Regions from separate parts of the Parageobacillus sp. KH3-4 genome, predicted to be linked through region 3. Evidence: riboswitches for the same ligand, from Rfam matches in the RefSeq annotation. Region 3 holds a riboswitch; each other region holds the start of a gene.
The links. A riboswitch is a leader RNA that binds a small molecule or an ion and turns the genes downstream of it on or off. The one in region 3 is predicted to bind cobalamin.
Positions count from the first base shown of each region.

Region 1: another riboswitch for cobalamin. It lies ahead of MWM02_RS10335 ((2Fe-2S) ferredoxin domain-containing protein); the one in region 3 lies ahead of MWM02_RS15775 (ribonucleoside-diphosphate reductase subunit alpha).
Region 2: another riboswitch for cobalamin. It lies ahead of MWM02_RS06465 (ABC transporter substrate-binding protein); the one in region 3 lies ahead of MWM02_RS15775 (ribonucleoside-diphosphate reductase subunit alpha).

Region 1 is NZ_AP025627.1:1,999,949-2,004,534, reverse strand. Features, by position in the region: gene MWM02_RS10355 (GNAT family N-acetyltransferase) at 1-114, opposite strand, end outside; gene MWM02_RS10350 (glycerophosphodiester phosphodiesterase) at 355-1,281, opposite strand; tRNA gene MWM02_RS10345 (tRNA-Gln) at 1,681-1,752, shown strand; gene rraA (ribonuclease E activity regulator RraA) at 1,853-2,347, shown strand; cobalamin riboswitch at 2,396-2,587, shown strand; gene MWM02_RS10335 ((2Fe-2S) ferredoxin domain-containing protein) at 2,713-3,081, shown strand; gene MWM02_RS10330 (energy-coupling factor ABC transporter permease) at 3,108-3,848, shown strand; gene MWM02_RS10325 (energy-coupling factor ABC transporter substrate-binding protein) at 3,852-4,136, shown strand; gene cbiQ (cobalt ECF transporter T component CbiQ) at 4,133-4,586, shown strand, end outside.
Region 2 is NZ_AP025627.1:1,242,082-1,246,667, forward strand. Features, by position in the region: gene MWM02_RS06450 (DUF7916 family protein) at 1-544, shown strand, start outside; partial or broken gene MWM02_RS06460 (PH domain-containing protein) at 842-1,447, shown strand; cobalamin riboswitch at 1,565-1,780, shown strand; gene MWM02_RS06465 (ABC transporter substrate-binding protein) at 1,917-2,873, shown strand; gene MWM02_RS06470 (FecCD family ABC transporter permease) at 2,839-3,891, shown strand; gene MWM02_RS06475 (adenosylcobinamide amidohydrolase) at 3,891-4,586, shown strand, end outside.
Region 3 is NZ_AP025627.1:3,134,175-3,138,760, forward strand. Features, by position in the region: gene MWM02_RS15765 (carbon starvation CstA family protein) at 1-788, opposite strand, end outside; gene MWM02_RS15770 (hypothetical protein) at 1,143-1,313, shown strand; cobalamin riboswitch at 1,737-1,934, shown strand; gene MWM02_RS15775 (ribonucleoside-diphosphate reductase subunit alpha) at 2,059-4,344, shown strand; gene MWM02_RS15780 (ribonucleotide-diphosphate reductase subunit beta) at 4,362-4,586, shown strand, end outside.

The sequences.
Region 1 (4,586 bases), 1.1 Mb from region 3:
CGTATTCGCCCAATAAGAGCGGGCGAGAAATTCGCAGACGCGGTCGACTTGCACAAGAGCTGGATCGGTGGAAAGCGTAAACGGGCCGTTTTTGTATTGGACGATTTGCAGCAAGTTCGTTGCTCCTTTCGTGCTTTTCCCCATTATATCGATAAAACTAGAAAATGACAATAAGAATTTTATGAATAGAGCCAAAAATTATTCGATTATGTTTATAATGTTGAGAATCAATCCATTATATTATGAGGACAAAAATGATGGGAAAGTTGTTTCTGTTCGCACCGAATGTTTTTTGGTAAGTTGCTGTTTGCCGACGAGCGTGCTTTGGGGTGCATGAATGGTAAAATGGCGAAGCTATTTTTTGTGCAAGCTTGCTAGCCGATCAGGATAGTTTGTAAACATTCCGTCCACGCCTAATGATAATTGTTTGTGCATTTCTTTTTTCGTGTTTATCGTATACGGATGAACAATGAGATGGAGTTCATGCGCTTTTTGCACAAATTCCGGAGTAACGAGCGATTGATCTGGTGCAACTCCTTCAGCGTATTCGGCGGTTCGATCGAGCACGTCATCGAGGTTTCGTCCTTGGATCATGGCGGGACTATACAGTTGAATAAGCGGAATGCCTTTAGGAACGATGTTCTGCAATTTTCGCAAACTCGCTTCGCTGAACGATTGGAAAATGACTTTTCCTTCCTGCAAATATCCGTTCTTTTTTAAAATATCCACCATTTTTTCTTCCATGCCGGAGTAGACATTTGGAGCTTTCGTTTCAATGTATAGAGCGGCTTTCGCGTCTTTTTGTTTCATAAAATCAATCACTTCTTGCAGAGTAGGAATTTTTTCTTTGGCATATTGCTTCTTCGCGTATTCCGGATAAGCGTCGTTAAACCAAGAACCGGCATCCAGCTGTTTAATTTCTGAAAGCGTGAAGTCTTTTATCCGCCAAGGGGCGCGATCGGGGTATGCTTCTTCTGCGTTTGTTGTTCTCGCTAGCGTCGCGTCATGAATGGCGACTAATTCTCCATCTTTCGTCATATGCAAATCTAATTCCACATAGTCCGCTTTCATTTGAATTGCTTTTTTGTATGCCGATAACGTATGTTCTGGTGCATATCCAGACGCGCCGCGATGGGCGATAACAGCGATGTCGTCTGCAATTGGGGGCGGCGTGAACGGTTGCATGCCCAATTTATCGGCAGCCGCGGCGTTGAAGGAGTATGATGCGAGAAAACTGAATAGTATGGAAAGCGGCCAACCAATGATCGTTGATTTTTTCATTTTTTCTTCACTCTCCCTGCGACGATTTTTTCGCTTTCATTGTAGGAAGTGAAGGTAAAGATTAAATAAATGAATATTTAAAGTTTTGTCATTTATGCATAAAGAATGTTTAGTATATTTTTAAAAAATAGTATTTGCTAAATAACATTTTCTATAAATGAAAACTAATAGTATTTTGAAATATTTTTTAACAATAGTGGTATAGAGTGAATTGACAGAGGAAATACTATAAGCGGATGAAATACAGGAAAAACCATTTTGTTGTCCGTTGATTTAAGTTCACCGGATGATAAGCGGAATTTTGCGCTGACTTTATCTAAATGCAGATCATTTTAAAATTTTCCCATGCTGACTCGTCAATCAGTCAATTAAGGAAGAAGTTTCATGAAGTTATTTCGTTGGGCTATAGCCAAGCGGTAAGGCAACGGACTTTGACTCCGTGATGCGCTGGTTCGAATCCAGCTAGCCCAGCTGGAATGCAGGCAAGCAATCGCTTGTCTGTTTTTTTGTGGAAAAAGAAGGAGTTTCGTCAAATATGTCAAATAAAGACGATAGTGGGGAGGGAATGATGGTGAAAACAGCTGATTTATGCGATAAATTTTTTAGCGAGCTTCAAGTTTGCCGGCTGCCGATGCAATCATATGGCGGAAAAGCAGAATTTTCCGGACCGATCGCGACGGTCGACGTATTGGAAGATAATGTGCTTGTGCGCGAGGCGTTAGAAACCGTTCCGGCCGGCACTGTATTGGTCGTTGACGGGAAAGGTTCGCGAAATTGCGCACTGCTTGGAGATCGTTTGGCGCAAATCGCCTGCGATCGCGGACTTGCGGGCGTAATTATCCATGGCTGTATTCGTGATTCTGCAGAGATCGCCAATATGCCGATCGGGGTGATGGCGATCGGCACGTGCCCGATAAAAAGCAAAAAAGAAGGAAAAGGAAAACGGGACGTTGCGCTTGAATTTGGCGGTGTTCTTTGGGAGCCGGGCGCCTATGTATATGCGGATCGCGACGGGATTGTGTTGGCAAAAACGGACTTATTGAAAAAAGTGATTGACGGCGTTTAAAAATTTGTACTACCATGAGTAACAGAAATGTTCCATGAGAAATCAATATCTATGCCAAGCAAATAAGGTGCCTTTCTCATTAGAGAACAGGCTTAAAAGGGAAGTACGGTGAAAATCCGTCACGGTACCCGCCACTGTGATGGGGAGCTTTGTTGCATGATGTCACTGAAGGAAACTTCGGGAAGGCGCAGCAAAGCGATGATCCTAAGTCAGGAGACCTGCCTTATTTGTTCGGACGGATACCTACGGGATTATAGGTAGACGTGCGGGAGAATGGCATACTTTTTTGGCTATATTTGTATGCATTTTTCTGCACCTCTGCGTATAGAGGTGCTTTTTATTTTGCAAAAAAGGAGAGATTGAACATGACAACATGGAACTTAACCGGAACGAAACATCATGTGCTGATTTGCAACGGAGGCAGCTGCATGCGTAAAGGGGGAGAGGAAGTAACACTTGCCATCCGTGAAGAAATTGCGAGGCTGGAGTTAAACGACAGCGTACATACGACGCGGACGCGCTGCAATGGCCGCTGCCAGGATGCATGCGTCGTCATCGTTTACCCTGAAGGCGTATGGTACAACGGGATGACGCCGAAAAAAGCAAGGGAGCTTGTGCGAAGGCATTTACGGGACGGGGAATGGCTGGAAGAAACGATAACGTACCGTTATGAAAAGATGAAGGGATTCATGATGCCAAAACAATCAACGTCCCCTCTAGGAATCTCGAAATGATGCAGAACAGCGGGAGGAACGGAAGCATGAAAAAATGGAAATACGCCCTTTTCCTTTGCGGTTTAGTTGTCTATTTTACTTTTTCTGAAAGTTCATCGGCATTTGCGATGCATATTATGGAAGGATTTTTGCCTGTTAGATGGGTGATTTTTTGGTGGCTCGCGTTTTTGCCATTTTTGATCATCGGTATGCGTTCACTCATCCGGATTACGCGTGAGCATCCGGAACTAAAGCTGCTCATTGCGCTGTCCGGGGCATTTACGTTTGTGCTGTCTGCTTTAAAAATTCCATCCGTTACTGGAAGCAGCTCACATCCAACGGGGGTAGGGCTCGGTGCGGTGCTGTTTGGTCCATGGACGATGGTAGTGATGGGGAGCATCGTATTGCTGTTTCAAGCATTACTGCTGGCACATGGCGGATTGACGACATTAGGTGCGAATGCCATGTCCATGGCAGTCGCCGGCCCGCTTGTGGCGTACGGCATTTATCGTTTCGGGAAAAAGTGGAATATATCGCGGCGTTGGACGATATTTTTCGCTGCATTTTTTTCTGATTTAGCCACATATGTTGTCACCTCATTGCAATTAGCGTTGGCGTTTCCAGATGCGACAGGCGGGATTTTCGCTTCGTTTGTCAAATTTGCCGGCATTTTTGCTGTCACGCAAATACCACTGGCGATTACAGAAGGGCTGCTTACGGTTGTCGTTTGGAATTTCTTATCGACTTACAGCAGCCGGGAACTGACTCAATTAGAGAGGGGAGTGTAAATTATGAAGCGAAGTCTTTTTCTCCTTGTTTTTGCTGTTTTATTAGTAGTGGCACCGTTATTGTTCATTCATCACTCTGATTTTGGCGGCACGGATGACCAGGCGGAAAAAACGATTCAGGTGATCGCTCCTCATTATCAACCTTGGATGGAAACCATATTTGAGCCGCCGGGCGGAGAGGTGGAAACGTTGCTGTTTTCTGTGCAGGCGGCGGTCGGGGCCGGAATTATTGGCTACATTATCGGCGTCTATAAAGGTCGGGAGAACCGAAGAGAGGAATCAAAATGATCCGACAGTTTGACACAATTGCTTACAATAACCGCCTGCGGACAATACGTCCTGAACAAAAAGTGATATTTGCGCTCATATTATTAATGATGGCCATGATAGGTAGTTGGAAAATGCAAGTAATGATAACGATTTGGCTTGCCGCATGGATTATCGGGTATGCACGTGTTTCGTGGAAAGTGTACGCCAAAACACTCGGAGTTGTGGCATTGTTTCTGATGGTGAGTTTTCCAGCTTTGCTTGTTTCCATTGACAGTTCTTTTCATGTTTCTATTGATCGTTCGCAAATTTTTGCCGCGATGTCTTTGCTCTCTCGTTCGGTTGCGGCATGGTCTTGTTTATTTTTCCTGCTAGTGACTACCCCGTTTCCAGAGATGCTGTATGTGCTCAAGCGAATGAAAGTACCATCCGTCATCATTGAGTTGTTATTTTTTACGTATCGGTTTGTAT
Region 2 (4,586 bases), 1.9 Mb from region 3:
ATCATTGCTAGAAGCAAAACGTCTAGGTTTTGATTTTATCTGCCTAACCGGAAATCCGAAAACAGGTGTAACAAATGATGAAATTATCCGCGCGATTGAAACAGCCCGTGCCGTTTTTGGGGAAGAAGGCCTTATTATCGCGGGAAAGATGCACGCAGCAGGTGTCGCCAACGAAACGGGAGCTAGTATTGTATCTGAAGAAGTGGTTGCGCGTTTTGTTCGTGCCGGAGCTGACATCATTCTTATGCCGGCGCCGGGAACTGTGCCGGGAGCGACATTAGAAAGAACAGAACAACTTGTTCGGATTGCCCATGAACATGGGGCATTGGCGATGCTTACGATCGGCACGAGCCAGGAAGGGGCTGACGAGGATACAATCCGGCAAATCGCGCTCGCAAGCAAAATGGCCGGCGCTGACCTGTACCATATCGGTGACGCTGGCTACCACGGCATCGCTGTTCCAGAAAACATTATGACATATTCCATCACCATCCGCGGCAAGCGCCATACATATATTCGCATGGCGAGGTCGCCGTTGCGATAAAATGAACGGCATTTTTATTTCAAGTGGAAACTTGCCGCCTTTTTGTTGCGCATATTTAACAGAAAGGAAAAATGAAAGGAGACCATCACATGTTTTCCTTATCTTCCTTATCTCCAACTTGTTCCGTTTGTGGGAAGCCGATTGAAAAAAATGAGCCTATCTATGTGCGCATGAGATACCCGTCGTACAGAGGAATGGTAGAAATTACTGCTTTCCTCAAGCATGAAGGAACCATTATTTGCGATGGTTGTTTTTTGCAAGAACAGAATAATCATGAAAAATGAAAGAAGCTGCGCGATGTTTGGAAAAATCGCTGCCGATGTGCGCGGGTTAAGCGACATCGGCCGGTCATTAAGCCGGAAAACTACGATAAAGTCGCTGCCGATGATTGCGTGATGCATGAAGAAAGGGGAAAAGGCTTATTTCTTGATTAAGCCGAAGTCGGATGAGTATTGTTTTGCCAATAAAGCGATGATTCATTTGGATGGCACGAGCACAGCAAGAAAAAAGCGCGTATTGCGCTGCAACGATTATTATAAGCGCCCGATTTCCGAGGCATCGCTTGAGACAGCAAGCACGGTTAATTTGGATGTCGAAACTAAATTTAAAATCCGCGCACACGCTTATTCGATTGACGTTCATAAAAAACGTTTAGAAAAACTAAAAGATTTTTATTGAAAATTGCCGAGCTTTGCCATGAAACCGGAAACGAAGCTGGAATATGCGCAGAAAAGCTTGATGTTGACCGCTAACGTATTTGGGCGCATGAAAAGCGGGACAAATCATGTTTTGGCGGATTTCAAAGCGGTAAATGAACTCGCGTTTCAATGGCCCGTCGATGCGAAAACAAAATATACGGTGAAAGACTTCGGCTTTGTGTTGGAGCGCTACATTGACAATTAAGCTTATCGCCGCCTTGCATAAGGCGGCTTTTTTGCCTGTTTGCAAGCGACGTCTTATTTTTTTATTGCAAAACCTTTTTTCTTCCATTAACATTATAACTGTCAACTGCTCGACAATTTTATACAGCAGCGGCAAGGTGCCAAATAGAGCGGTTCGCTCTTCATGGCTTAATAGGGAATCTGGTGAAAGTCCAGAACTGTCCCCGCAACTGTAAATGCGGACGAAATGAGATGACCACTGTACGGTGGAATGGCAAGCGCCGTTTGCCGTATGGGAAGGCTCAGAGTAGGATGAAGCATGAGTCAGTAGACCTGCCTTGTTCGCTTACTGTTTCCTAATCTTCGGGGGGTGAGATGAGGAAACGGCAACGGTGGCTGCTTTCGTGTGCACATTTATTGCCGTTTCTCGCTCATTCCGCGGTAGGAATGGGTTTTTTTATTTTATATAAATAAAGAAGGGGGAACAAAAGATGAAAAAATGGAAACGGTATGTGCTGCTATTTGTATTTGCGCTGGCATTCGGCCTCTTATTCGGATGCAGCGGGGAAAACGCAAGCAAAGAGCCTGCCAAAAAAGAGGAGCCGAAAGCGGAGCAAGCAGCGTTTCCGGTAACGGTGAAAGATGGATCAGGGGAAGAAGTGACGATTAAGTCGGAACCGCGAAAAATCGTTTCTTTAATCCCAAGCAACACGGAAATCGCCTATGCGTTAGGATTAGGCGATAAAATCGTTGGCGTCAGCGATTTTGACAACTATCCGGAAGATGTGAAAAAGAAAGAAAAAATCGGCGGAATGGAGTTTAATGTGGAAAAAATCATTTCGCTGAAGCCAGATTTAGTGCTTGCTCATGCGTCAGGCGCGCATAATTCAAAAGACGGGCTTCAGCAATTGAAAGATGCAGGCATTACTGTATTAGTTGTCAACGATGCGAAATCATTTGCGGACGTATATGATTCCATCGAGCTGATTGGCAAAGCGACTGGAACTGCCGATAAAGCGCAGGAAATCGTGAAAAATATGAAAACAAAATTAGAAGGGATAAAGGAAAAAGCAAAACAAATAAAAGAGGAAGATCAAGCCAAAGTATGGGTGGAAGTATCGCCGCCGCCACAAATTTATACCGCCGGAAAAGGGACATTTATGGATGAGATGCTTCAAGCGATTTCTGCGAAAAACGTTGCCGGTAATTTAGAAGGGTGGCCGATGGTCACAGAAGAAAAGGCGGTCGCGTACAAGCCGGATGTCATCATTACCACATACGGCGGAGCGAAGCAAGTATTGAACCGTCCTGCTTGGAAAGATGTCCCGGCGGTGAAAAACAAACGGGTGTATGATGTAAATACAGATTTAGTAAGCCGTCCGGGCCCACGCTTGATCGAAGGAGTAGAGGAACTTGCAAAAGCAATTTACCCAGATATTTTCCAGTAATATATGGATGTATGCAGTAGCAATAACGATCGTTATCATTTCGCTCTTGCTAGGGATATCGATAGGTTCTCTATCGATTCCCTTTTCTGCTATTATGAAGATCTTTTTATCACAATGGTTTGGATTAACATTGCCGGACGATGTTCCTAGGGATTTTGTGCAAATCGTGATGGCGATCCGCCTTCCCCGCGTGGTTTTGGCGTTTTTCGTAGGCGCTTCGCTCGCCGTCGCGGGAGCGGCGTTTCAAGGATTATTAAAAAACGCGCTTGCCGACCCGTATACGCTCGGCGTGTCGTCAGGCGCTTCTGTCGGCGCGGTTTTTGTCATTTTTTTCAACATTCAATTGCCGCTGTTTGGCACATTTACGCTTCCCGTTGTCAGCATTGTCTTTGGCCTTGCGACGCTCGTGCTTGTTCTTTTGTTTGCGCGGGCGGTGGAACGAAAAATGTCCGTAGAAACGATCATTTTAGTTGGCATTATGTTTGGGGCGTTTTTCAGCGCGCTTATTTCCTTAATGATCGCGCTGACCGGGGAGGAATTGCGGCAAATTATTGCATGGCTGATGGGAAGCGTGGCGATGCGCGGCTGGAAGTATACGATGATGATGCTTCCGTTTTTTCTCGTCGGGGTAATGTTGCTGCTTTTCAATGCGCGCGAACTGAACGCCTTCGCTTTTGGAGAGTCGGCCGCTATGCACATCGGGGTCGATGTGGCGAAGCGAAAAGTGATGGTTTTAACCGGCGCTTCGCTGCTAACCGGCGCGGCGGTGTCGGTTTCTGGGACGATCGGTTTTGTCGGATTGGTCGTTCCCCACATGGTTCGCCTTGTCTGCGGCCCGAACCATCGTCTCCTTTTGCCGCTTTCCTTATTGTACGGCGGCGCGTTTCTCGTTCTTACTGATTTGTTGGCACGCACGATTATTTCGCCGAGAGAACTGCCAATCGGCGTGATTACGTCATTGATTGGCGCTCCTTTATTTGCATTGCTATTTTTTCGAAGAATGAGAAGAAAGACGTGATGAATGTGCTTGAAGTGAACAACGTGTCTTACCGCTATCATCGCAAACGGGTTCTTCATAATGTGACGTTTACCGTAGCGAAAGGTGAAATATTTGGGGTTTTAGGGCCGAACGGAAGCGGGAAAACGACGTTATTGAAGCTATTAAGCAAAGAGCTGCCGTTACAAAGCGGCAGTATTGCGGTGAACGGTCGGCCGCTTCGCTCTTTTTCGCAAAAAGAATGGGCGCGCTTTGCCGCAGTGCTTCCGCAAACAATGGATGCGGCGTTCGGATATACGGTCAAAGAAACGGTGGAACTTGGACGATACGCTCATCAAAGCGGCCTATTTCCAACATGGACGGCAGAAGATGAACAAGCGGTGAAAACGGCAATCGAAGAAGTGGGGCTAACGGAAAAGGCAGAAGAAGGAATTGACCGTTTGAGCGGGGGAGAACGTCAGCGCGTTTATTTAGCAAGGGCGCTTGCGCAGCAGCCCCGGCTTTTGTTGCTGGACGAACCGACGAATCATATGGACATTACCCAACAAATAAAGCTATTGGACCAGCTTGTCCGATGGGCGAAAGAAAAAATGCTCACCGTTGTTGCGATTTTTCATGATATCAACATTGCTAGTTTATATTGTGACAGGCTTTTAATGCTAAAAAGCGGCGAGGTAGTTGCACTAGGGGCACCGGAAGAATTGATGGAGCGTGAA
Region 3 (4,586 bases):
TAAATAATCATCAAAATTGCAATTGTCTCGCCTTTTAATGTAAATATTTTCGCCAACGTCGGGTGTTCAGCGACATGCTGGCCAGCTACCAAAGAAACAATCAGGAGCACAAACCCGATCAAAGATGCTTCCGCAACGCGCCCGGGACGAATAAAGCGCATGTAAATTCCCATCAAAATCGCAATTGGAATCGTTGCGGCAATCGTAAACATTCCCCATGGGCTTCCTACAAGCGCTTTCACAACAACCAACGCTAAAACAGCTAATAAAATAATCATGATTCCTAAAATGCCAAGAGATGCAACAAACCCTGTAACTGGGCCAATTTCTTCCTTCACCATCTCGCCAAGCGATTTGCCGTTGCGCCGCATCGATGCGAATAAAATAATAAAATCCTGGACTGCTCCGCCTAAAACAACGCCGATAATAATCCAAAGCGTTCCCGGCAAATATCCCATTTGCGCCGCTAAAATCGGTCCGACAAGCGGCCCGGCGCCGGCGATTGCCGCAAAATGATGTCCGAATAATACCCATTTGTTTGTCGGGACATAATCTTTTCCGTCATTAAACACTTCCGCAGGCGTTTTGCGGTTGTCGTCAAGTCCAAACACTTTGCGAGCGATAAATTTGCTATAAAAACGATACGCTACGGCATACGTACATACAGCAGCGACAATTAACCAAATCGCATTCACCGTCTCGCCACGGCTTAATGCGAGAACTGCAAATCCTACTGCCCCGAGTGCAGAAATAAGCCCCCAAAGCAAGACCGATTTTAATCCTTTCACACCTTCTCCTCCTTTGTTGTTCGTTCAAGTTCACTACATTAATAATTATATTAACTATTCTGAAAAATTTAAAGAATTATTTTTTTACTGAATATGATAATATTGGCTGATAATTAGCTATCAATCTTCCACCTTTAAACGAATTGTACATTGGCTTCTTTTTGTTCTTTTTAAACAGGGAAAGAGGCAAGTTCCCCACTCCGACCTGCGTAATCCGGTAATAAAATAGGTGATAGCCGAATGAAAAACAGAATCGCACAGTTCGCAAAAAATGTTACTAAAGTTAACCATTAAGGGAGGTAGGTTTTCCAACGAAACAATCAAGCAAATTATTTTAGAAAAGAGTTAGGGAACGTGAAGACAGCAGAACAGTGGTTGCGGAGCATTGCATTACCTGGATTGGCCAACTTCTCAATAAAAAATATTTCAAAATCACCTGCTTATTTGTCGGAATTGCTCATTAACGTACAATCGCGATTCAATGAAGCGATTCGCTTAAGCCCTTTAGGAAACAACAAAAAGTGATGATGCCGTTGATTTCCAAACAGTTAATGTTCTATCTATGTTTGTACTTTTACGCATGTGGAATGCAGCAACAGAGGCAGAAGTGGGACAGCCCCTACTCCTTTCTCCCTTTTGTGTTTTCCGCTTATTTCGTCACGATCAGTCTTATGTATTCCGCGCATATTGAAATTTTCAGAATCGTTTTGGACCTATTTAGTTCCCAATGCTTTTTGTCATTCCTGGGATACGCACGGATTGTTGTTTCAATTGTTGTTACTAAAATTTCGCGGTTCTTGCAAATGAGAATTTCTTGTTCGAAAAGCATTTCTTTTTGTGCCCGAATAAAAAACAGTTGAATTTACCGACGTTTTATTATATGATTGTACCAGCAACAACAAAATACTATATATTGTGTTTGTTTCTAAAAAACACAACTAAATATAGTATAAAAACCGCAAGCAATGGTGTCCATCCGGACTTAATAGGGAATCTGGTGAGAATCCAGAACTGCCCCCGCAACTGTATGTGTGGACGAAATGGAACATCCACTGTATGTGAAAGCTCATTCGGGCGCACATATGGGAAGGATCCAGAGTAGGATGAAACACGAGTCAGGAGACCTGCCTTGCTTGTTTGCGTTTCATGTTCTCCGGGGATCGAGAAGATGAAACGATGGTTTAAAAGGGCTTCTTTTCCCCTTTTTATGCTGTCGTTTCATCCACTCGGTCCGAGTGGATTTTTTTATGGAAACAAGGAGGAAAAAACAATGGCATTGAATACAAAAACCACCATTATTACGCTAGAAAACGGGCAAACTAAACCGTTTTCTCGCGAACGTCTTATTTCATTTATCCGCAATATAACAAAAGACTATCCGCATCTACAGGCCGGCGACTATATGGAGCGCATCATCCGCATTATCGAAAGCAAAGATACGCTTTCTGCGGAACAAATCACGAATTACTTAATACTTGAAGGTCTTTCCTATATTAGTGAGGCAGAACCAGAATGGACGTTTGTCTGTGCCCGCATCTATTTGCAAAAACTATACAAAGAAGCGGCCAAACAACGTGGATATGACGCAAAACAACGCTACGGCAGCCTGTACGAGTTAATAACAACGCTTGTTTCTAAAGGCGTGTACGATCGCTCTCTTCTTGATGATTACTCAAAAGAAGAAATCAACGAGCTTGGAAAACTTATTGATCCAGACAAAGACAAGCTGTTTACATATATCGGCCTTCGCACGCTCGCGGACCGCTACCTGGCCCGCGATTACGACCGCAACTTGTACGAACTGCCGCAGGAGCGTTTCCTTATCATCGCAATGGCGTTAATGGCGAAAGAGCCGAAACATCGCCGTTTTGCGTTCATTCAAGAAGCGTATTGGGCGCTAAGCAACTTGTACATGACCGTCGCCACGCCGACATTAGCAAATGCCGGAAAAAGTTATGGACAACTGTCAAGCTGCTTTATCGACACTGTCGATGACAGCTTGCAAGGGATTTACGACAGCAACACCGACATCGCCAACCTTTCCAAATCCGGCGGCGGAATCGGCGTCTATCTCGGCAAAATCAGAAGCCGCGGCAGCGACATTAAAGGCTTTAAAGGTGTGTCGTCCGGCGTTATTCCATGGATGAAGCAACTCAATAACACCGCTGTCAGCGTTGACCAATTAGGGCAGCGAAAAGGAGCGATTTCCGTCTATTTAGACGTTTGGCACAAAGACATTTTTGCTTTTTTGGATGCGAAATTAAACAACGGCGATGAGCGGATGAGGACGCACGATTTATTCACTGGCGTCTGCATTCCTGATTTATTCATGGAGCAAGTTGAAAAACGAGGCGACTGGTACTTGTTTGACCCGCATGAAGTTCGCAAAGTGATGGGATTTAGTTTGGAAGATTTTTATGATGAGGAAAAAGGAAGAGGAAGCTTTCGCGAAAAATATTGGCAATGCGTTCAAGAAGAGCGCCTTTCGAAAGAAAAAGTGCCAGCGATTGAAATAATGAAAAGCATTATGCGCAGCCAATTAGAATCGGGCACACCATTTATGTTTTACCGCGATGAAGCGAACCGAAAAAATCCGAACGCCCATCTCGGCATGATTTATTGCAGCAATCTTTGTACAGAAATCGCGCAAAACCAAAGCCCGACCATCGTTGAAAAACAATATACGAAAGACGGAAAGATCATCATTGAAAAAATCCCTGGCGATTTTGTCGTTTGCAATTTGTCTTCCATCAATCTTGCCCGCGCTGTTACCGACGATGTACTCGAACGGCTTATCCCGATTCAAATGCGCATGCTCGATAACGTGATTGATTTAAATAAGATCCCGGTATTACAAGCGCAGCTTACCAATCAAAAATACCGCGCCGTAGGGCTTGGCACGTTTGGCTGGCATCATTTACTTGCGTTAAAAGGCATTCGCTGGGAATCGGATGAAGCAGTTGAATACGCGGACAAACTGTATGAAAAAATTGCTTACTTGGCCATCCAATCTAGCATGGAGCTCGCAAAGGAAAAAGGAAGCTATCCGGCTTTTCCGGGTTCCGACTGGCAGACGGGCGCTTATTTTGATAAACGCGGATACCGCCGCAACGACAACGTCGACTGGGACACGCTGAAAAAACAAGTTGCCAAATATGGCATGCGCAACGGCTATGTGATGGCAATTGCGCCAAATGCTTCGACTTCAATTATCGCCGGCAGCACTGCCAGCATCGACCCGATCTTTTTAAAAGTGTACGCAGAAGAAAAGAAAGATTACAAAATTCCAGTTACCGTGCCTGACCTAAACGCCGAAACAACGTGGTATTATAAATCGGCGTACCATATCGACCAGCATTGGAGCATAAAACAAAACGCAGTGCGTCAGCGCCATATCGACCAAGCGATTTCATTTAATTTCTATGTCATGAATACGATCAAAGCAAAAGAGCTGTTGGATCTTCATCTCACCGCCTGGAAGTCAGGATTCAAAACAACGTATTACGTCCGCTCTACTTCCAGCACCATCGATGAATGTGAATCATGCGCAAGCTAATGACAGGAGGAAGAAATATGGCACATCCATTAATGAAACGGGTCATTATGGACCCAGAAGCGCCAAACCGTTCTACAAGAATCATCAACGGCAAAAGCTCAAACGTCCTGAATTGGGATGATATCGCCTATCCTTGGGCGTACGCCAAATATAAACGAATGCTGGCAAACTTTTGGACACCGTTTGAAATCAATATGTCCCAAGACGTTAAACAATTTCCGCTTTTAACAGAACGCGAACAG